Regions from separate parts of the Variovorax endophyticus genome, predicted to be linked through region 2. Evidence: riboswitches for the same ligand, from Rfam matches in the RefSeq annotation. Region 2 holds a riboswitch; each other region holds the start of a gene.
The links. Region 2 has a riboswitch for cobalamin ahead of KV106_RS12885 (TonB-dependent receptor domain-containing protein). Riboswitches for the same ligand answer to the same signal wherever they lie in the genome.
Positions count from the first base shown of each region.

Region 1: it holds a riboswitch for cobalamin, as region 2 does, so the genes downstream of both, KV106_RS34385 (TonB-dependent siderophore receptor) here and KV106_RS12885 (TonB-dependent receptor domain-containing protein) in region 2, are expected to answer to the same signal.
Region 3: it holds a riboswitch for cobalamin, as region 2 does, so the genes downstream of both, KV106_RS33710 (TonB-dependent receptor) here and KV106_RS12885 (TonB-dependent receptor domain-containing protein) in region 2, are expected to answer to the same signal.

Region 1 covers NZ_JAHUTH010000037.1:8,969-16,452, reverse strand. The annotation lists gene KV106_RS34405 (lipase family alpha/beta hydrolase) at 1-997, opposite strand, end outside; gene KV106_RS34400 (hypothetical protein) at 1,475-1,756, shown strand; gene KV106_RS34395 (class I SAM-dependent methyltransferase) at 1,892-2,497, opposite strand; gene KV106_RS34390 (ATP-binding protein) at 2,625-4,892, shown strand; cobalamin riboswitch at 4,967-5,223, shown strand; gene KV106_RS34385 (TonB-dependent siderophore receptor) at 5,410-7,484, shown strand, end outside.
Region 2 covers NZ_JAHUTH010000008.1:186,014-193,497, reverse strand. The annotation lists gene KV106_RS12890 (cobyrinate a,c-diamide synthase) at 1-1,130, opposite strand, end outside; gene KV106_RS12885 (TonB-dependent receptor domain-containing protein) at 1,115-3,073, opposite strand; cobalamin riboswitch at 3,170-3,417, opposite strand; gene KV106_RS12880 (ClcB-like voltage-gated chloride channel protein) at 3,523-5,244, shown strand; gene KV106_RS12875 (hypothetical protein) at 5,336-5,560, shown strand; gene KV106_RS12870 (cell division protein ZapA) at 5,557-5,901, shown strand; gene KV106_RS12865 (sulfite exporter TauE/SafE family protein) at 6,464-7,285, shown strand; gene KV106_RS12860 (FAD-dependent monooxygenase) at 7,456-7,484, shown strand, end outside.
Region 3 covers NZ_JAHUTH010000035.1:55,930-63,413, reverse strand. The annotation lists gene KV106_RS33710 (TonB-dependent receptor) at 1-1,416, opposite strand, end outside; cobalamin riboswitch at 1,558-1,843, opposite strand; gene KV106_RS33705 (hypothetical protein) at 1,891-2,187, opposite strand; gene KV106_RS33700 (hypothetical protein) at 2,433-2,837, shown strand; gene KV106_RS33695 (cation:proton antiporter domain-containing protein) at 2,847-4,589, opposite strand; gene phbB (acetoacetyl-CoA reductase) at 4,727-5,464, opposite strand; gene KV106_RS33685 (CinA family protein) at 5,670-6,203, shown strand; gene KV106_RS33680 (tripartite tricarboxylate transporter substrate-binding protein) at 6,216-7,232, opposite strand; gene KV106_RS33675 (HpcH/HpaI aldolase/citrate lyase family protein) at 7,292-7,484, opposite strand, start outside.

The DNA.
Region 1 (7,484 bases), on a different contig from region 2:
GGTACAGCGAAGGCACATCGGGCGCGTTCGGGTCCCGCAGGCCCAGATCCACGTTGACCTCCTGCAGGTGATTGAGCGGCTGGTTCCCGAGGCTCTCGCCCAGCTTCGAGGAGCACACGCCTACCAGGCCGTCGTTCTCCGCATTTCCGAACAGGTCGCGCGAGATTCCGCCGACACCGAGAAGGAATTTCAGCAAAGGGTTGCCTTCGGCGGATTCGTTGATGGTCTTGGTACCGCTCCACGAGTAGTAGCGCACGCCGTTGACCAGCGCCGGGCCATCGGCGCAACCGGTGGCCTTGCCCTGCGCATCGAGTGCCATTCCTTGCGGAAACTTCTTCGTGAACTCGGCGGCGCCCGCGGTGCTCAGCGACTTGGCCGCCGCCTGTGCATCCTGCGGCAACCCGAACAGCCCGAACGGGTTGAATGGACGGAGCGGAATATCGCCGGGTGCACCGTCGCTGATCGACTTGCCAAGGAGATTGTTTGCCCCCAACTCCGCTTGTTGCTGCAGCCAATTGGCTGCGTCGAACTCCTTCAGTTTTTCATCGGCCCCCGGCGCGCCCTTGTGCGGCCCCGCGATCGTGATCACCGATGCAACCCAGTCCGGCGCCACCCCCGCGACGTAACGCACCGTCGGCCCGCCGTGCGAGTGGCCGATGAGGTTGACCTTGTCCTTGCCGGTGAGTGCGCGAATGATCTCGACCTGCTTGCGAAGCTGTTCCCCGCGCACCTCCGTGCTGTTGGCGGCAGACACCGTCACCGTGTAGACGGTCGCACCGCCGTCCTTCAGTGCCTGGGGGATCTTGGGCCAGGTATTTGCGGATCCGAAGAGTCCGTGCACGAGCACGATCGGGTACTTTGCCTTCGTGAATTCACTGGCCGACGCTTCTTGCGCGCTGGCCGGAACAGCAGCGCTCGCCAGCGCCAGGGCGCACGACAGGGACAAGGCCCGAAGAATTGACGAGCGACCCCGTTGGCCGCTGAAAGATTGACTCATGGCTTGCACTCCTTGATTGCAGGTTGAAAAAAGAACGCCCGTGCTTTTGCGGGAGCGGATTCTTTCGTGCGGGCCATTGCGATCGCTTAGGTGCAAACCCGATGCAATTGGCAATCAAGGCATTCGTCGTGAACAAGTTCTGCAAATGCTAGCTGCCGAGTCTCTCAATCATAAAAATACAGAATTACCGGCCTGCCGGATTACCGAAAATCATCACCTAGGCGACAATTTTTCATTGCCCGGCCGCGCGATTGAATAAGGTTATATTTCTTAATCACATAGGCCAACCGCTTCTGACGTGGAAGCGAAGACCCAGGATCCCGCGCAACACGCAGATGAAAAGACAAGGGTTTACCAGAGGGAATAATTGTCAGGTTATTGACAGTTTAAAACCCACCTCCACGCCTACAGTCCTCCTCTCCCGTCGTCGACCGGCTCTTCGCCGCTCGCTGCTTCGATTTCGAAAAGGAAGGACGAATGCCACTGGCGCGCAAAGAAGGAAACGCCCTGAGTTATGCCGAGATCAGAGAAAAATACGCTGTCCCTGCACGGCGCGGAGCGCTCGTCATTGCCAATGGAGTACCAGGCACCGTCTCGAGGGCACGCAATTGTTTCGTATGGGTTCGATTCGAGGGCAATGCCATTTCGAAGCCATTTCGACCCGATGAAATCAGATGGATCGGCGAGTCCCTGTTGAATACCGAGAAAGTCTCGGCCTGCAACGCCGACTTCTTCAAGCCGATTCCCTCCAACGCATAGGCCAATCATCCAATCATCCGCATCATGCTGTCACACATGGCGATATCCGGGAGAGACATGGAGGTCGACGAGGTCGCGGCGCGGTAAGCCACCGACGGCGGCGGCCCTGCACCCCTGCCCGCGCTGACGGCGTGCCTACGCGTCCGCGCACTCCAGCGCAAAGGTCGGCACATCCGCCTGGCGGCTCAGCCACACGCCGCCGCCCATCTCCTTGAACCCGCGCGTCAGCCCGCGCCGGTACACCTGCGCGCGGTGGCGGAACAGCCGCGGGTCGCTGAGCTCCTCGTCGACCACGTCCTGCTCGAAGTCCTCCTGCGTCACGGCCTCGAGGTAGAGCGCGCCCGCGCTGAGCGACCCCAGGTTGCGCAGCGCGCTCTTGAGGTCGGAGGGTTCGAGGTAGGCCAGCACGCCCTGGCAGATCACGAGGTCGAAGCGTTCCCTGGCACGGTAGTCGACCACCGAGCCCCGCTCCCAGCCGTAGCGCTCGCACAGGTACTCGCTGAACTCCACGCCGTGGTAGCTGGCCTTCGGAAAATGCAACCCGATGGCGTCGCGCCAGTGGCCGATGCCGCAGCCCATGTCGAGCACGCGCCGCACGGGCACGCGCAGGTACTTGAGGTAGGAACAGACGAAGGCCGCGAGGCGTTCGGCGTGCTGCGGGTCGACCACCTTCGTTTTCTTGTCGAAGTAGTAGCGCCGGTAGTAGGCCTCGTCGAAGGTCGCCGCGTCGGCAGATTGCATGCAGGTTGTCTTTCAGGGAGTGCGGGCAGGGACGCCGGCGCCATTTTCGCCCGGCGAGGCCCGGTTGGCGCCCCCTCGATGTCAGGCAAAATGCCGCATCGGTCCTCCCATCGCCCACGCACCGAGCGTGGCCCTCGTCTCCCTCAACGCGCGCAGCGCCTCCCGCCACTTGGAACGGCCGTCCCACCCCACGCCCACGCAGCCCGTCACCCTGGCCAACTGCGACAGCGAGCCCATCCACATCCCGGGCCTCGTGCAGCACCATGGCGCGCTGTTCGCGTTCGACGCCTCGACCCTCACGCTGACGCGCGTGAGCGCCAATGCCCGCGCGCTGCTGGGCGACACGGCGCCCGCCCTGGGCGAGCGCCTGTCGGCCGGCCACTTCATGGGCGACGCGCTGGTGCACGAGGCGCTGCACGAGGCCAACGGGGTGGCGGTCGATACCGGCGAGGGCTCGCCGATCAACCTCGAGGTGACGCTCGGCGAGCGCCGCTTCGACCTGATCCTGCACCGCATCGGCTACGAGCTGGTGGCCGAGTTCGAGGCCCGCGACGCCTCGGCGGACGCGGTCTCGGACTTCGCGCTCAAGGCGCACCGCGCGATGGACCGGCTCAAGCGCCAGGGTTCGATCGACGGCCTGCTCAACCTCTCGGTGGAAGCCGTGCGGCAGCTCACGGGCTTCGATCGCGTGATGGCCTACCGCTTCCGCCACGACGACAGCGGCGAGGTGGTGGCCGAGCGCCGCCACGAGGCGCTCGAGCCCTTCGTGGGCCGCCGCTACCCGGCCAGCGACATCCCGGCGCAGGCGCGCCGCCTCTACGTGATCAACACCCTGCGCCTGATCGCCGACGTGCAGTCGGCGCCGGTCGGGCTCGACGTGGCCGATCCGCAGCTGCCGCCGCTGGACATGAGCCACTGCACGCTGCGCAGCGTGTCGCCGATCCACATCGAGTACCTGCGCAACATGGGCGTGGGCGCGTCGATGAGCATCTCGATCGTCATCAACGGCCAGCTCTGGGGCATGCTGGCCTGCCACCATCGCAGCGCCCACCAGGTGCCCTACGCGATCCGCATGGCCTGCGACGTGCTCGCGCAGGTGCTGGCCTCGAACGTGCAGAGCCTGCTGTCGCGCGAGCAGGCGGGCCGGGCCTCGAGCGCGGCGCAACTGCGCGGCTCGCTGATCGAGGCCGTGCTGCATGCCGAGGACACCTTCAGCGCATTGATCGGCCTGGCGCGCCCGCTGGCCGATGCCTTCGACGCGCAGGCGGCGGTCATCGCCGAGCAGTCGCGGCTGCACGTGGAGGGCGAGATGCCGCGCGAGGCCGCGGCGGCGCTGATCCAGTGGCTCACCGCGTCGACGAACGGCGACGAGATCGTGGCGCTGCACGAGCGCGAGCGGCTGCCCGAGAACCTGCGTTCGCTGGGCGGCGTGTGGTGCGGCTTTCTCGCGCTGCGCTTCGACGCGATCGACAACGGCTGGCTGGTGCTCGCACGCAAGGAGCAGGTCGAGACCATCAGTTGGGGCGGCAAGCCCGAGAAGCACTACGTGAGCGGCCCGCTCGGGCCCCGGCTCACGCCGCGCGGCTCCTTCGACGTCTGGAAGCAAACGGTGCGCGACACCAGCGTGCCGTGGGGCGTCAACGACCTCGACTTCGCGCGCCAGCTGCGCGACGAGCTGATCCGCGCCAGCGCGGCGCGGCTGGCCGACACCTTCAAGGCCCGCACCGAACTGCTGGCCGTGCTCGGCCACGACCTGCGCGACCCGCTGCAGTCGATCACGATGGCGGCCAAGCTGCTCGAGCGCAGCCTGCCCGACGGCAGCAACGCCGGCGCGCGGCTGGGCCAGCGCATCCAGACCTCGAGCAGCCGCATGGCGCGGCTGATCGGCCAGGTGCTCGATGCCTCGCGCTTGCAAACCGGCATGGGCCTGCAGGTGGTGCCGGCGCAGATCGACCTGGCACGGCTGCTGGAAGATGCGGTCGACGAGTCGCGCACCGCCTACCCCGGCTCGCAGCTCGAGCTGGAGGCACCCAAGACGCTGCCCGTGCTGGCCGACCCCGACCGCATGGCGCAGTTGATCGGCAACCTCGTGAGCAATGCGCGCCACCACGGCCTGCCCGGCGAGGCGGTGCGCGTCCGGCTCGAGCAGGTCGACGCGCACGTGGTGTTCAGCGTGGCCAACCGCGCGCCGCCGATCGACGCCGCGCTGGTGCCCGATTTGTTCAGCGCCTTCAAGCAGCGCAGCGTGCCCAACGAGCGCAACAAGGGCGGACTGGGCCTGGGGCTGCACATCGCGCAGGCCATCGTGCGCTCGCACCGCGGCAGCATCGGCTATGCGCACGACGACGGCTACGTGGTGTTCACCGTGCGGCTGCCACACACGCCCACGCCCTGAGCTTTTCGCGCCGGGCGGCGCAAGACCCGCTCCTATAATCCGCCCCGCCGGCCGATGCAAACGAAAGCATCACCCAAGCCGGCGTGCGCGAAGGTGCGCCGGTCCCGTGACCGGCGTTAAACGGGAAGCAGGTGACGAGCTCCACGGGGCCCCATTCCTGCGCTGCCCCCGCAACGGTCGGCGGATTCGCGGTCCTCACAGTCGATGCCTTCGCGGGCACCGGCGGCCACTGTGCCTCGGCATGGGAAGGCGAGGATCGCGGCAGCGAAGCATCGCTCGATGCCTCGCGGCGCTCCGCAAGCCCGGATACCGGCCTTCGCCTCGTTCGGTCGCTGCGGGAGTGCAGGCAAGCCGGGCCGGTCACGCGTGGGCGCGGACCCGGTCGCTTGCAGCATCCATCGGCGCCCGGTTTGTTCTCATGGCCCGCGGGAGCGCGGGCCCGAAGGAAGCCCACGTGCGCAACATCTCCAGGCGCGGTCGCGTCAGACCCCACCAAGCCCTCATCGGATCCGGCGTCATGCTGCTCGCCTCGGTCGCTTCGGCGCAGGATGCCGAGGGCGCCGGCTCGCTGCCGCCCACCACCGTCAGCGACCGCAAGACCATCTCCACCGCCACGCGCCAGGAGGCCGACACGCTGCGCCTGCCCTTCGCCACCTATTCGGTCGAACGCGCGCAGCTCGACGCGGTGGGCGCCGTCACGCTCGAGGACACGCTGCGCAGCGTGCCGGGCCTGCAGTACGGCACGCAGGGCAACTACTACTCGCGCTTCGAGACCCGCGGGCTGCGCGACACGCAGGACGTGCTGGTGCTGATGGACGGCGTGCCGCTGCGCCTGCTGCAGGGCAATGCCGACATCACGCTGATCGCGCCCGACCTGGTGGACCGGCTCGAGTTCATCAAGGGCCCGGCCTCGGCGCTCTACGGCAAGAACGCGATCGGCGGCGTGGCGCAGTTCTTCATGAAGCCCGAGCGCGCGGGCGGCAGCCTGACGGCCACCATCGGCAGCCACGGCCGCCTCGACGGCAGCCTGCGCTACCGCTGGGACTTCGAGCGCGGCAACCTCTACGTGGGCGTGGCCAACAGCGACTACAACGGCTTCCAGCGCGATGCCGGCCGCGCGCAGTCGGCCCTGCTGGTCGGCGGCGACTTCGCCGTCACGCGCAACTGGACCACCGGCTTCCAGCTCTACGACACGCGCGTGCGCGGCGACCGCGGCTCGATCGTGCCGCTGGTCAACGGCAAGCCGATCTTCGGCATCACCTCGCGCGACAACTACGGCATTCCCGACTCCTACGTCACGGGCGACTACCAGTCCTTCTCGTGGAAGAACCGCTTCGAGCTCGGCGCCGGTTGGTCGATCAACCACCTGAGCAGCTTCGCGCGCTACAACCGCTTCTTCGCGGGCGGCATCACCATCGTTCCGCCGCCCGCGGCCGTGAGCAAGGGCTACTCGGAGAGCTACACCGCCGACCGCGGCGTCTACCACGAGCTCGCCGCCACGCACCTGATGGCGGGCAAGGGCTGGAGCAACGAGTTCCAGGCCGGCTTCAACCTCGAGCGCGGCTGGCAGGGCCTCGACTCGCCGAGCTTCAGCAACGCGCCCACCTACCGCGGGCCGTTCTACGACATCCCCGTGAGCAATGTGCGCAACGATCCGCGCGGCGTGCGCGGCAGCATCACCTCCTCGCGCTTCGACCAGGAGGTGCGCAGCGTCTACCTGCAGGACCGCTTCGAATACGGCCCGGTCGGCTTCACGCTGGGCGTGCGTCACGACCGCTTCGAGCAGACGCTCGGCCGCACAGGCACGCAGGTGATCTCGGCGCAGGAAGGCAGCCACACCAGCCCGCGCGCCGGCGTGGACTGGCTGTTCCTGCAGGGCGATGCCTCCTCGCACGCCGTGTTCGCGAACTGGAGCGAAGGCTTCCGGCCGCAGGCCGTGGCGCTCAACACGCGCGGCGGCGTGGTGGTGCCCGACATCCTACGGCCCGAGATCACGCGCAGCAAGGAAGTGGGCGTGAAGGGCCGCGCGGCGGACGACCGCTGGAGCTATCAGGTCAGCCTGTTCGAGGCCGAGAAGATCGACGGCCAGCGCTCCTACCGCAACGGCCCCGACTCCTTTGTCTTCAGCAACGCGACCTCGCGCACGAAGGGCATCGAAACGCAGTTGCAGTTCCAGCTCTCGCCGCGCTGGAACGGCTACCTGCACTACACCTGGCAGGACGCACGGCTCAAGGACTTCCAGACCTACACCGACAGCGGCGCGCGCAGCACCAACTTCGGCGGCTACCGCGTGCGCATGTCGGCCCACAACATCGCGGGCGCGGGCCTGACCTATGCGCACGGCGCCTGGGCCGTGACCGGCACCGCGAGCTACGTGGGCAGCCGCTACCTCCGCGACAATGCGGTCAATCCGCAGAAGCTGCCCGGCTACCTGCTGCTCAACGTCGCCGTGGCCTACCGCGTCAATCCTTCGCTCACACTGCAGGCCGGGGTGAACAACCTGACGAACAAGTACTACATCGCCGACGACCTGTCGGCGCAGGAAGCCGGCAACGCCGGCGCACCGAGGACGGTGTTCGCCCGCGCGCGCTA
Region 2 (7,484 bases):
CCGAGGCCGGCGAGCCGCTTCTGCAGCGTGACGCGCCCGGGCAGCAGGCCCCAGAGCGCATGCACCGCGGCTTCGTCGCCATCCCCGGGCACCGCGATCTCGTCGAACAGCACCATCATCCCGCCGCATTCGGCCCAGATCGGCCGGCCCGCGGCCGCATGGGCGGCGAGCGCGGCGCGCAGGTCCGAACGCCGCGCGAGCGTGGCGGCATGCAGCTCGGGATAGCCGCCGGGCAGCCACAGCGCATCGCAGTCGGGCAGCGCATCGCCGGCCAGCGGCGAGAAGAAGACCAGCCTGGCGCCGAGCGCACCCAGCGTGTCGAGGTTGGCCGGGTAGATGAACGAGAAGGCCGCGTCGCGCGCGATGGCGATGGTGCGGCCCGCGAGCAGCGGCGCGATCGGGGCGACCTCATCGGTGGAAGGTGGCTCGAAGCGCACCTGCGGCAGTTGCAGCGACCCCAGCGGCGTGCCGGCCAGCGCATCGGCCACGCGGTCGAGCCGCTCGGCCGCGTCGCCCAACTCGTGCGCCGCCACCAGGCCCAGGTGGCGTTCGGGCAGCGAGAAGCCCGCGTCGCGCGGCAAGGCGCCGAGCCAGTCCGCGGGCTCGCGCAAGGCGCCGCGCAGCATGTCGGCATGGCGCTCGCCGGCCACGCGATTGGCCAGCACGCCGGCCCAGGGCATGCCGGGCCTGAAGCTCTGCAGCCCATGCGCCAGCGCGCCGAAGGTGCCGGCCATCGCTTGGGCGTCGATCACGGCCAGCACCGGCAGGCCGAAGCGCTGCGCCAGGTCGGCCGCGCTCGGCGTGCCGTCGAACAGGCCCATCACGCCCTCGACGATCACGAGGTCGGACTCGGCCGCGGCCGCATGCAGCCGCGCGCGGCAGTCGGCCTCGCCGGTCATCCACAGGTCGAGCGAATGCACGGGCGCGCCGGTGGCGAGCCGCAGCCAGTGCGGGTCGAGGAAGTCGGGCCCGCACTTGAAGGCGCGCACGCGCCGGCCCTGGCGCGCATGCAGCCGCGCGAGCGCGGCGGCCACGGTGGTCTTGCCCTGACCCGAAGCGGGCGCGGCCACGAGCACGGCGGCGCAGCGCGCCGCGCGATCGGGCAGGTGCTGGCTTACTGGGGCGTCCACTTCAATCCGACGTACGCGTTGCGGCCACCGGTGACGTAGCCGCGCGCGAGCATGTAGTCCTTGTCGCCCACATTGTCGATGCGCGCGACCAGGTCGACGTCGCGCACGATCTTCGTGCTGGCCACGAGGTTCAGCAGCGTGTAGCCGCCGAGCTTGCGCGTGTTGGCCGCGTCGTCGTAGCGCTGGCTCGAGGCCTGCACCTCGGCGCCCAGCGTCCAGCCGCCGAGGCGCCAGTCGGCACCCAGGGTGCCGTAGCGCTTGGCGCGGCGGGCCAGCAGCTTGTCGGTCGCGAGGTCGCGCGGATCCTGGAAGTCGAGCGAGGCGCGCAGCGTCACGTCGCCGATGCGGTGGCCGGCCGACAGCGTCACGCCCTCGTAGCGCGCCCGCGCGGTGCTGCCGTAGCAGCCGAAGGACGAGGCGCAGCCCCTGGCGGTCGAGTCGAACACGATCAGGTTGCGCACGTTGTTGCGGTAGACCACGATGCCGGCGTTGGTCGGGCCGTCGGTGTACTTGAGGCCGAGCTCGACGTTGCGGCTCGACTCGGGCTGCAGGTCGGGTTTGCCGTATTCGCTGAAGCGCTGGTAGAGCGTGGGCGCGCGGAAGGCGGTGCCGGCCGAGGCGGTCACGCGCAGCTTCGGCGTGATCGCGAAGCCGTAGGCGGCGCTGCCGGTGGTCTTGCCGCCGAACTCGCTGTCGTCGTCGTGGCGCACGTTGAGCTGCAACGAGTGCGGACCCTGCACGAAGCCGTAGCCGAGCGAGACCGCGTCCTGCGAGCGCTTGCGCGCCAGGCCCTTGTCAGTGCTGCTGGTGGGGGCGTTCTCGAGCCGGTCCTCGCGGCGTTCGAGCGCGGCCGTCACCAGGTGTGGACCGAAGCGCAGTTCGTTCTGGAACAGGTAGCCGCGCAGCCGGGTCTCGGTGCGGTAGTACGAGGGCATGGTGCTGTAGACCGACTGCGAATCGGTCACCTGCAGCCGCGTGCTGTAGACCTCGTTCCATTGCGCCGACCAGGTCAGGCCGGCGGTGCGCAGCCGGTTGCGGCTCTGGTCGTCGAGGTAGTAGGCCGGCGGCTTGCTGCCGGACTTGGCGGCGTCGTAGTGCGCCTTGGTATCGCTCGACAGCGCGGTGGCCTCGAGCCGCTGGCCGGGCGCGATCTGCCAGCCCAGGCGCACGTTGCCCGAGGTGGTGTTGTAGCCGTCGCGGTCGGGGCTGGTGAAGCCGTCCTTGGGCAGCGTGCGCTTCTCGAGCGGCTGGATGTTGAAGCCGCGGCTTTCCTCGTGCGCCACGCCGAACGAATAGTCGAAGGCGTTGGCCTTGCCGCTGATCGCCGCCTCGGTGCGGAACAGGCCGTGGCTGCCGACGCCCACGCCGATCGAGGGCGACACGCCTTCTTCGCCGCGCTTGGTGAACAGCTGGATCACGCCGCCGATGGCGTCGGAGCCGTAGACCGCCGCGGCCGGGCCGCGCAAGACCTCGATGCGGTCGATCTGCGCCAGCGGGATGCTCTCCCAGGCCGCGCCGCCGGTGGCCTGCGAGTCCACGCGCACGCCGTCGATGTAGACGGCGGTGAAGCGCGTCTCGGCGCCGCGGATGTAGACGCTGGTCGAGTTGCCGACGCCGCCGTTGCGCACGATCTGGATGCCGGCCTGGCGCGCGAGCACGTCGGCCACGCCGGTGGAACCGCTGCGCTCGATGGTCTCGCGGTCGATCACCGAGACATCGGCCACCAGGTCCGACAGCGGCTGCGCGGTGCGGTTGGCCGTGACCACGGTCTCGCCGAGCGCGCCGGCCGGAGTCTGGGCCGAGGCCGCCAGCGGCAACTGAGCCAGCAGCAGGCCGCCGAAGGCCGGCACCAGGGCCAGCGGCAGGCCGGCCAGGCGCATGCCGATGCGGGACGCGGGAATGCGAGCGCGCGAACGGCGCGAGAAGAAAACGCAGGAAATCATGGAGTGAGCGAACGAACGTCTATGCCCCTTGCCGGCCTCCCCGCCGGCGCCCGGGGCGCCATTGGTCCGTGCCTGCATCGACGAAGCGAAGAGCATGCGCGAACCGCCTTGTTGGCCGGTATCCGGGCTGGCAGACCGGCCCTCGCCGCCTTCCCAGGCGCCTGTTTCAGGGCGCCCAGTGGCTCGTGTGGAGAGGGTGGCGCCTTGCGGCGCCGTCTGCTTGACCGTTGCGGGGGCAGCGCAGGCGGCTTCGGTGCCGGCGCGCGGCCGGTCCCTTCACTCCTGCTTCCCGTTGAACCGCGGCGCGTGAACCACGCCGCAGGCACCAACGGGCGAGATTCTAGGCGTTGCGCCGCGCGCCTTAAGTCGAAAGTTGCGTGCGCCCGACGCTCGCCGCGTCCCGCGCACTAACATCGACGGGCTATGGGATGCCATCACCACCACCCCGCATGACCCTGCGTTCCTCGCCATTGCTGCGCCTGCGCTCCGCCCTGCAGCGCCTGTTCGGCGTATCGGGCTGGCAATCGATGCTGCTGTGGTCCATCGTCGCCGGCCTGCTCGGCACGCTCGCGACCGAGGGCTTCCGCGCCGCGCTGCGCGGCTTCGAGCACCTCGTGCTCGGCCCCGGCGACAGCCTGGTCGCGATGGCGCGCGCGCTGCCGTGGTGGGCGCGCATCGCCTTCCCCGCCGTGGGCGGCCTCGTGGCCGGCGGCCTGCTCGTGCTCGCGAAGCGCGTGGCGGTGCGCAGTGCCACCTCCGACTACATGGAGGCGATCGTGCTCGGCGACGGCCGCATCCCGGTGGCGCAGACGCTGGTGCGCAGCGCCTCCTCGCTCGTGAGCATCGGCACCGGCGGCTCGATCGGCCGCGAGGGCTCGATGGTGCAGCTCGCCGCGCTGGCCGCCTCGCTGCTGGGCCGGGTGTTCCGCTTCCCGGTCGAGCGGCTGCGCCTGCTCGTGGCCTGCGGCGCGGCGGCGGGCCTCACGGCCGCGTACAACGCGCCGATCGCGGGCGCCTTCTTCGTCGCCGAGATCGTGCTGGGCTCGATCGTGATGGAGAGCGTGGGCCCGATCCTGATCGCGGCGGTGGTCGCCAACATCGTGATGCGCGCCCTGCCCGGCTACCAGCCGCCCTACCAGATGCCGGTGTTCCCCGAGCTGCATGGCGCGGAGATCCCGCTGTTCGCGCTGCTCGGCGTGCTGCTGGGCTTCGCGGCCGCGGGCTTCCTGCGCGCGCTGCAGGGCAGCCGGGCGCTGTTCGCGCGGCTGCCGTTCGCGCTGCCGTGGCGGCTCGCGCTCGGCGGGCTCGCGATGGGGCTGGTGTCGGTGCCCTGGCCCGAGGTCTGGGGCAATGGCTACAGCGTGGTCAACGCGGTGCTGCACACGCCCTGGACCTGGACCCTGATCGCCATGGTGCTCGCGGCCAAGCTGGTCGCCACGCTGGCCACGGCCGGCTCGGGCGCGGTGGGCGGCGTGTTCACGCCGGCGCTGTTCTTCGGCTGCATGGTGGGCGCGCTGTTCGGCCATGCCGCGCAGGCGCTGTGGCCGCATGCGGTGTCGGCCCCCTACGCCTATGCGGTGGTCGGCATGGGCGCCTTCCTCGCGGGGGCCACGCAGGCGCCGCTGATGGCGATCCTCATGATCTTCGAGATGACGCTCAACTACCAGGTGATGCTGCCGCTGATGCTGGCCGGCGTGATCGCCTATTTCGTCGCGCGCTCGGCCAACGCCGGCTCGATGTACGAGATCACGCTGCGCCGGCGCGAGCAGCAGGACGAGCAGCTGCGGCTGCGCTCGCTGCACATCCGCGACCTGGTGCAGCCGGCGCAGACGGTGGTCGGCCCCGAGGCCGATCGCGAGGCGATGAGCCGGCTGTTCCTGCAGCACCCGGTGAAGTACCTCTACGTGGTCGACGCCAACCAGCGCTACCTCGGCGTGGTGCCCCTCTCCGCGCTCGGCACGGCCGCGGCCGAGGTGCGCGCGGCGGACCTGCTGTCGCAGGCCATCGCGCCGATCACCGCCGACACCAGCCTGGGCGAGGCGCTGCAGCGCTTCCTCGAGCACCTGGGCGAACGGCTGCCGGTGATCGAGAGCCCGGCCAACCCGGTGCTGCTGGGGGTGGCCGCCAAGAGCGCGTTGCTCGCCACCTACGTGCGGCTCAGCGAAGTTTGATGGCGCGGCGCGCAGGCCGCAGAATGCCGTGCCAGGCGCGGCGGGTGCCCCGGAGGACCGCCGCTTTCACGGGAAACTACAATCGCGCACCATGCCCGCCTCCAGCCCCATCGACCAGATCGCCGAGCGCGTGGAACGCCTGCTCTTGCGTCACGAAGAGGTGCAGCGCACGAATGCGCTGCTGCAGGAACAGGTCGATGCGCTGACGCGCGAGCGCGATGCGCTCAAGTCGCGGCTCGCGGCGGCGCGCACGCGGCTCGACGCGCTGCTCGAGCAGTTGCCGGCCGTACCTCCCTCCGAAGATTCCCCCGCATGAAGCAGATCGAAGTTCAGATCATGGGCCAGAGCTACCTGCTCGGCTGTCCCGATGGCGGCGAAGCGCAGCTGCGCGACGCGGTCGAACGCGTGGACGCGGCCATGTGCAAGATCCGCGACGCGGGCAAGGTCAAGGCGCGCGACCGCATCGCGGTGCTGGCCTCGCTGAACCTGGCCTTCGATCTCGCGGCGCAGGAGACCACGGCGAAGGCCGCGCCGCCCGCCGAGCCGGCCCCGACTCCGGCCGCGGCCCCCGCCGACGACGGCGCGGTCGATCCGAAGGCCACGCAGTTGATCCACAAGCTCGATCAGGCACTGGCCGGCGACGGGCATCTGCTTTAAGCGTTACGCGCTTTCTTTCTCTCGCTTGCAGAGATCGGCGCGCACTGCAAGAACTTCGATGCAAACCTGCCCGCGCCGCAGGGACTCCCCTCAAAAAACCGGAAAGCGCCCGGGCGCGAAGGCGTAAAATCGTTCCTGTCTGCGGTGCGCGTTGGGCTTTATATGTCCTTGTTCCAATGCTCTACGGAGCCGGGCTTGGTATATCGCTCGACGGGTGTGATCATCTCGCGTCAGATGAACCCGAAGTCTTGCTGCCCTCGCCCACCTGAACCCCGGTTCAGGATGCGAGTCTGGCGCCCATTCGCAGACACCTATTCCTCTTCGTTGCGCTGAGTGCGCATCGAACATCGGCGATCCCCGGCATGGCGGGATCGCCCCAGGAACCCACGCTGTATTCGCATCGATACATCCGATCCTGGCTCGCGCGCGACCGTGCGCGCCGGGCCGCAGCTACGTTTCAGATAGCATTGCAGCCCATCCCCCTCCCTTTTTCCCTCGACCCGAGGCCCGTTGCCATCGCTGCACGGCGCCCTTGCCTTACCCGAAAGTCCGTGGCGTGAACGTGACCAGCCTGCTCGACCCCCTCCTGATCGCCGAACTCGCCGTCCTCGGCCTCGGCACCGGTTTTCTCGCGGGCCTGCTCGGCATCGGCGGCGGCATGGTGATGGTGCCGTTCATCACGATCATCATGGGCCACCGCGGCGTGCCGGCCGACCTCGCGGTGAAGATGGCGATCGCGACCTCGATGGCCACCATCATCTTCACCTCGGTGTCGAGCGTGCGCGCGCACCACAAGCGCGGCGCGGTGCGCTGGGACATCGTCAAGCGCCTCGCGCCCGGCATCGTGATCGGCAGCCTCGTGGGCAGCCTCGGCATCTTCGCGCTGATCAAGGGCACGGCGCTGGCGATCGTGTTCGCGCTGTTCGTGGGCTTCTCGGCCACGCAGATGTTCCTCGACCGCAAGCCAAAGCCCACGCGCCAGATGCCGGGCACCGCGGGCCAGCTCGGCGCGGGCGGCGCCATCGGCCTGGTCTCGGGCCTGGTCGGCGCGGGCGGCGGCTTCATCAGCGTGCCCTTCATGACCTGGTGCAACATCTCGATCCACAACGCGGTCGCCACCAGCGCCGCGCTGGGCTTCCCGATCGCGGTGGCCAACGTGGCCGGCTACGTGATCAGCGGCCAGTCGGTGCAAGGCCTGCCCGAAGGCTCGTTCGGCTACATCTGGCTGCCCGCGCTCGCGGTGATCGCCGTGTGCAGCGTGCTGACCGCGCCGCTGGGCGCCAAGGCCGCGCACAACCTGCCCGTGAAGAAGCTCAAGCGCGTGTTCGCGAGCATCCTCTACCTGCTGGCGGCCTACATGCTCTGGAAGGGCCTGCGCGGCTGAGCGCGCGGCCCTCTTCCGCCCCTCCTTTTCTCGACGCCACGACGCGCCCGGCCGACGCGTCGCGCAGGCGCGCGCCGCAGTTTTTCTCAACCAGCGCCAGCAAATCTCGATGGTTCGCGGCGGCTGAAAACAGGACCATTCCGTTCACGCAAACCACACGAGGAACGGACATGAGCAAGAGACTTTCGGTTGCCATCAT
Region 3 (7,484 bases), on a different contig from region 2:
GCGCGCCACCTTCGCATGGTCCCAGCGCAGGCTGGTGACCAGCGACCAGCGCTCGTCGAAGGCCAGCTTGTCCTCGGCGAACACGGCATAGGTGCTGGTGCGGGTCCGGTAGCGCGGCAGGTAGGGCGACGGCGACTGGTAGTAGCCGGGCAGGAAGACGAAGGGGTCGACCACCGAGCGGCCGCCGTAGGGCGAGTCGCTCGAGTTCAGGAAGTCGATGCGGTTCACGTCGAAGCCCACCAGCACCTGGTTCTTCATGCCGAACAGTTCGTGCCGGAAGGTGGCGTCGGTGCGGTTGCCGACCTGCTCCTGGTCGTGGCCGATCTCGAGGTAGTCGCCGCGCGTCACGCGGCGCGTGGCGGCATTGAAGGTGTAGGTCTCGCTGTTGCGCCAGTGGCGCTGGCTCGCGAGCCGGTAGAGCTGGTTGTGCACGGTGACGGCATCGCTGGGCGTCCAGAGCGCGTCGAGGCGGGTCCACTTGTCGTCGTACTTGAGCTCGGCGTCGTCGACGTTGTAGTTCTGGCGCAGGGTCCGGCCGTCGAGGCGCCCGTCGATCAGCGGCACGCCCTGGTAGCGCTGCGGCGACTGGCGGCCCTCGTCGTGCGACAGGGTGAACTGCAGCTCGGGCGAGACGTCCAGCCGCAGCGCACCACCGACGGCCAGGCTCTCGCCCTCGCCGCGCGCCATGAAGCCGTGGGTGGCGCGGTGGCTGATGTCGAAGCGGTACGAAAGCTTGTCGTTGATCGCGCCGCCGCTGCCGAAGGCGGCCTGGCGCGTGGCGTCGGAGCCGTAGCTCAGCAGCGCCTCGTTGTGGACCGGTCCGCGCGTGGGCTTCTTGGGCACCACGTTGATCGCGCCGCCGATCGCGCCTTCGCCGTACATGACCGAGGCCGCGCCGCGCAGCACCTCGATGCGGTCGACCGACCAGGTGTCGAACGGGAAGGTGACGGTGCCCGCGCCCGCGAACAGCCGCGTGCCGTCGAACAGTTGCATCACCGAGCCATGGCCCGAGAAGCCGCGCGCGGCCATCGAAGTGCTGCCGTTGCCCGGCGCGGGCGAACCCGTGATGCCGGTGGCGCGGGTGGCCGCCTCGATGACGGAGACGTCGCCGCGCGCGCGGATGGTCTCGCCGGTCAGCACCTCGATGCTGGCGGGCGTCTCGAGCGGCGTGAGGCCGAGGCGGCTGCCGGTCTGCGTGGGCTCGGCGAGCGACAGCGCGGTCTGGGCACCGGCCTCGACCTGCACCGGCGGCAGGCTGGGGGCGGCCTGCTGCGCGAAGCTGCTGCCGGCGCCGAAGGCGAGGCCGATGGCGGCGGACATGCCGCCGAGGCGGCGGGCGGCGGGGCGACCCCGGTGGCGGTGCGGGCGGCGGCCGGCCGCGCCCGTGCGATCGCCCGACGGCGATGCGTGATCCATGTGACTTCTCCTCCGACCCGCGTCCCCGCAGGTTCTCTGACCGAACGTGGACACGGCGGGAAGTCGATCGATGGCCGGGACCGGCGGCGGGAAAAGCAAGCGCTTCGCCGGCCGGCGGCCCGGACACGCACTCCCGCAGCGTCCGAGGCGGTGACGAAGGCCGGTATCCGGGCTCGCGGAGCGCAGCGGCGCGCAGTCGATACTGCAGCGCCGTTGCGGAAGCCCTCGCCTTCCCACGCCTTGGGGGCGCAGTGGCTGCCGATGCCCTGGGGGCATGGCGTAAGGACGTCCAGATCCGCTGACCGTTGCGGGGGCAGCGCAGGAATGGAGGCGTCGATCCGTGAACCGACGCGTCGCACCTGCTTCCCGTTTAACCCCGTGGCCATGGCATGCATGGCTGGCGGGGCACCTTCGAACCGTGGTGCCGGTGCGTCCTTCCTTCCTCGGAAGAATGGCCGCACCGAACGGCGGGAATTATAGGGAGCGGGTGCGCGCGGGCTCGTCGGGCGTGCGGGTGTCCTGCGGCCGGCCGGGGCCTTCGGTGCCGAACAGCCGGCGCAGCACGCTGACGCCGGCCACCAGCGCGTTCGAATAGCTGGTGTGCGGCTCGATGGCCGCTTCGAGCGGCAGGTAGGAATGCACCGCGCCCTCGCCCGCGGCATCGTCGACCGCCTCCATCAGCACCCAGTAGAACTCGCCGGGCTCCAGCTCGTGGACGGTCAGCGCGAGGTTGCGGGGCGACGGCGACAGGGTGGCGGGGATGGTGTTCACGCGAAGCTCTGGAAGGTGGGCGTTGGCGATGATGGGGGCGCGCCGCCGGGATCGTGGACACGCCCTGTCACAACGCGCGTGTACTCGATCACGTTCACCGCCGGCGAAAACCCTGTGGGCCTCCTGCGACGGGCGTTGGCGCCCACCGTTCCCAGCTCCCGGGCTTCTCCTACATGCGAGTGCCGGTGCGCGGCCTAGTTTCGAAGCGGATCAGCAGCCAGCCAAGACACACAGGAGGCCCCCCAATGAAGCAGTTCAGCCTGGAATCGCGGATGACATCGAGCATCGGCGGCGCGTTCTATCCCACCGGCTACTCGATGGTGATGTTCCCGAGCGCGGAGGACGCCGACCGGATCGGCCGCCAGCTCATCGAACAGGGCGTGAGCGGCGACGACGTCTACCTGCTGCCGCCCGCCACCGTGCTGGCCGAGATCACCCCGACCGTGAAGGAGGCCGACAACCCCCTGCCCTCGGCCGGCACCGATGGCGCGACCGTGCGCGCCTACACCAAGCTCGCGCGCGAGGGCCACACGGCGCTGCTGGTACGCACCGAGGAACAGGAAGACGCCGAACGCCTGATGGACGTGGTGCGCACGGTGCCGTACTCGATCGCCCAGCGCTATCGCATGCTGGTGATCGAGGACCTCTAGAAAAAGCGCTCAGGCCGGCGCGCCCGGCACGGTGGGCGCGCCGTTGGCGCCATGCGCCGCGGGCGGCGCCACGGCGCGGCGCACCGCGTCGCGCGCCATCGCCTGGGCCAGCTCGTGCTCGCCGAGGAAGACGTTGGCCGAGACCTCGCGCGTGAGCAACTCCGCTTCCGCCTCGTTGTGGCTGCGGATCACCGTCTCGATCGTGGGATTGAGGGTGCGCGCGGTCTCGATCATCTGCCGCACGTTGAGCGCGGCCGGCGTGGCCACCACCAGCACCCGGGCACGCGCGATGTGGGCCTGGATCAGCACGGCGGGATCGGCCGCGTCGCCATAGACGGCGGCACCGCCCTCCTCGCGCAGCTTCTCGACCAGCTCGCGGTTCTGTTCGGCCACGACGTAGGGGATGTCGTGCGCCTTGAGCTCGGCCGCGATGCGGCGCCCGACCCGGCCGTAGCCCACCAGCACGACCTGGCGCGAGAGGTAGCGCGCCTCGGTGCTCATCGGCAGCTCGGCCAGCGGGTCGTCGCGCGCCTCGAGGCGGCGCGCGAACGAGGAATGGGCATGCAGCCATTTCTGCAGCGGCGCGATCAGGCTGAACCACAGCGGGTTGGTGGCGATGGAGATCAGGGCGCCGGCCAGGATCAGGCTCTGCCCCTCGGTGGGCATGAGGCCGAGCGAGACGCCCAGGCCGACCAGGATGAACGAGAACTCGCCAATCTGCGCCAGGCTGGCGCTGACGGTGAGCGCGGTGGCCAGCGGATAGCGCAGCACCAGCACGAGGCCGCAGGCGGCGAGCGACTTGCCCAGCACGATGACCAGCACGACGGCCAGCACCTGCAGCGGGCGCTCGAGCAGCACGGAGGGATCGAACAGCATGCCGACCGAGACGAAGAACAGCACGGCGAAGGCGTCGCGCAGCGGCAGCGATTCCTGGGCGGCGCGGTGGCTGAACTGCGACTCGCGCATGACCATGCCGGCGAAGAAGGCGCCGAGCGCAAAGGAGACGCCGAACAGCGCCGCCGAGGCGAAGGCGATGCTGACGGCGGCGGCCACCACGCACAGGGTGAAGAGCTCGCGCGAGCCGGTGCGCGCGACCTGCCAGAGGATCCAGGGGAAGACGCGGCGCCCGACGATCAGCATGAGGGCGACGAAGCCGCCGACCTGCAGCAGGGTGAGACCCAGGGTCTGCCACAGCGGCGAGGCGTCGGTGCCGGCGGCGCGGCCGCCGAGGGTCTCGGCGAGCGGGGGCAGCAGCACGAGCACCAGCACCATGGCGAGGTCTTCCACCACCAGCCAGCCGACGGCGATGCGGCCGGTGAAGGAGTCGAGGATGCCCAGGCTCTCGAGCGCGCGCAGCAGCACGACCGTGCTGGCGACCGAGAGCGCCAGGCCGAACACCAGCGCGGCGCCGAGGTTCCAGCCCCACCACAGCGCGAGCGCGCCGCCGAGCAGCGTGGCCACGCTGATCTGCAGCAGCGCGCCGGGCAGCGCGATCTTGCGCACGGCCAGCAGGTCGTCGAGCGAGAAATGCAGCCCCACGCCGAACATCAGCAGCATCACGCCGATCTCGGCCAGTTGCGCGGCGATGCCGGCATCGGCCACGAAGCCGGGCGTGAAGGGACCGATGATGACGCCGGCCAGCAGGTAGCCGACGAGAGCCGGCAGGCGCAGGCGCGCGGCGAGGAAGCCGAGCACCAGGGCCAGGCCGAGGCCGGCGGCGATGGTGTTGATGAGTGAGACGCTGTGGGGCATCGGCCGATTTTGCAGGAACGTGGGGGGATCGTTCATTACACGTATGCAAGACGGTTGCATTTCCCGGGGCTTGTCCGTTCGGGCCGGACATGAAAAAACCCGCCGAAGCGGGTTTCCTTTCCGAGCGCAGCCGCGGCTCAGTGCATGTGCAGGCCGCCGTTGACCGAGAAGTCGGCACCGGTCGAGTAGCCGCCCTCGTCGGTGGCCAGCCACGCGATGATGGACGCGATCTCGCTCGGCTCGCCCAGGCGCTTGACCGGGATCGTGGCGACGATCTTGTCGAGCACTTCCTGGCGGATGGCCTTGACCATGTCGGTGCCGATGTAGCCGGGGCTCACGGTGTTGACCGTCACGCCCTTGCCCGCGAGCTCCTGGGCCAGCGCCATCGTGAAGCCGTGCATGCCGGCCTTGGCCGCCGAGTAGTTGGTCTGGCCCGCCTGGCCCTTGGCGCCGTTGACCGAGCTGATGTTGATGATGCGGCCCCAGCCCTTTTCGACCATGTCGCCCACCACCTGCTTGGTGACGTTGAACATGCTGTTGAGGTTGGTCTCGATGACCGCGCTCCAGTCCTCGGGCGTCATCTTGAGGAACATGCGGTCGCGCGTGATGCCGGCGTTGTTGACCAGCACGTCGATGGCGCCATGCGCCGCCTTCGCGGCCGAGAAGGCCTCGACCGTGGACTGCCAGTCGCCGACGTTGCCGACCGAGGCGTGGAACTCGAAACCCAGGGCTTTCTGTTCGGCCAGCCACTTCGAATAGTCGCGGGTGGGACCGCAACCGGCAACGACGCGGAAACCGTCCTTGTAGAGACGCTGGCAGATGGCTGTTCCGATGCCACCCATGCCTCCAGTGACATATGCAACTTTCTTGCTCATGAGAAATTCCTTGTGTGTACTTGTCGAAAGCCTTGAACGGCCGCCTTCACTCTAGCGAGTTTCGGACCACCCCCCGTCTCGGGAAAAACACTGACCTGGGGTGTTTATCGGGTGTCACGATGTATTCGCGCAGCGGCGTTCCATCATTCTCCATGCGGGGCGCATACGCTCTTGCGTTCGCTTCGTTTCGAAGGAGTTCCAAAGTATGACTGCGAGTGTCAGCGTAAGTCCCAAGGCGGCAAACCCTGAGCCGCTCGGCGCGATCGCCGAGCGCGTCGGCGCGCTGCTGCGCGAGCGCGGCCAGACGGTGGCGGTGGTCGAGTCCTCGGCCGGTGGACTGGTGTCGGCCGCGCTGCTCGCGATCCCCGGTGCCTCGGCCTACTTCCGTGGCGGCGCCGTGGTCTATTCGCGGCGCGCGGGCCGCGCGCTGCTCGGGCTCACGGCCGAGGACATGACCGGCCTGCGCGGCGAGACCGAGCCCTATGCCTTGCTGGTGGCGCAGCGCGTGCGCGACAACCACCACTCGGGCTGGGGCATCGCCGAGAGCGGCGCGGCCGGTCCCTCGGGCAGCCCCTATGGCGATCCGCCGGGGCGGGTGTGCCTCGCGGTGGTCGGTGGGCCGGACGCGGTGTCCCAAAGCCGCACCATCGAGACCGGCGGCAACGACCGGCCCGCGAACATGGACCTGTTCGCGCGCCACCTGCTCGCGCTGTTCGAGCAGGTGCTGCGCGCGGGCTGACTACCTCATGCCTTAGTCGGCCTGGACCCCGGCCGCCTTGATCACCTTGCCCCACTTGTCGATCTCGGCCACCAGATGGGTGCGCAGGCCCTCGGGCGTCCGCTTGTCGAGCGGCACGATCTCCGAGCTCAGCTCGGCCAGCCGCTGCTTCACCATGTCGTCCTGCAGGGCGGCGCGCAGCGCGACGTTGAGCTTCTCGAGCACCGCCGGCGGCGTGCCCTTGGGCGCGTAGATGCCGTGCCAGACCTTCACGTCGAAACCCTTGAGGCCCTGCTCGTCGAGCGTGGGCAGGTTGGGCATGCTCGACAGCCGCTTGGGCGTGGTCACGCCGAACACCTTCACGCGCGTGCCGTCCTTGATCACCGGCGCGGTCTGCGTGGTCTGGTCGCACAGCAGGTCGACCTGCCCGCCCATCAGGTCGTTGAGCGCGGGGCCGGCGCCCTTGTAGGGCACGGTCGTGAGCTGCACGCCGATCTGGTGCGCGAACAGCATGCCGCAGAGCTGCGAGACCGCGCCGATGCCGGCATTGGCGAGCGAGACCTTGTCGCGGTTGGCCTTCACGTAGGTCAGCAGCTCCTGGAAGTTGTTCGCCGGGAAGTCCTTGCGCGACAGCAGGGTCATCGGCACGTCCATCACCTGGCCGATGTACTCGAAGTCCTTGAGCGGGTCGTAGTTGAGCTTCTTGTAGAGCGCGGGCGCGGTCGCCATGCCCATGTGGTGGATCAGGATGGTGTTGCCGTTGGGCGCGGCCTTGGCCACGCGCGTGGGCGCGATGGTGCCGCCCGCGCCCACGGTGTTCTCGACCACCACCGTCTGGCCCAGCGACTTGCCCATGGGCACCGCGAGCATGCGCGCCACCACGTCGGTCGGGCCGCCGGCCGAGTACGGCACCACCATCACGATCGGCTTGTCGGGCCAGGCGCCCTGGGCCGAGGCGCTCCAGGGCGCGGCCACGAGGCCGATGGCCAGGGCGGCGGCCGCGGCGAGGCGCAGGGGGCGGCGCTGGCGCGCGGGGTTCGATGCATTCATGTCTCTTGTCTCCTTCTTCTTGCCTTGGGTTGATGAACGAATGAATGTCCTGGGAAGGCTCAGTGCGGCGGCGCCTGCGCATCGAGCGCGAGCAGGCGCTGCGCGAGCCTGACCACCGGCGCGTCGACCATGCGGCCGTCGAGGTTCACGACCCCGCCGCCGGCCTGCGCCACGGCCTCGACCACGCGCCGCGCCCACGCCAGTTCCTCGGCTCCGGGCCCGAGCGCCGCATGCACCGGGGCGACCTGCGCG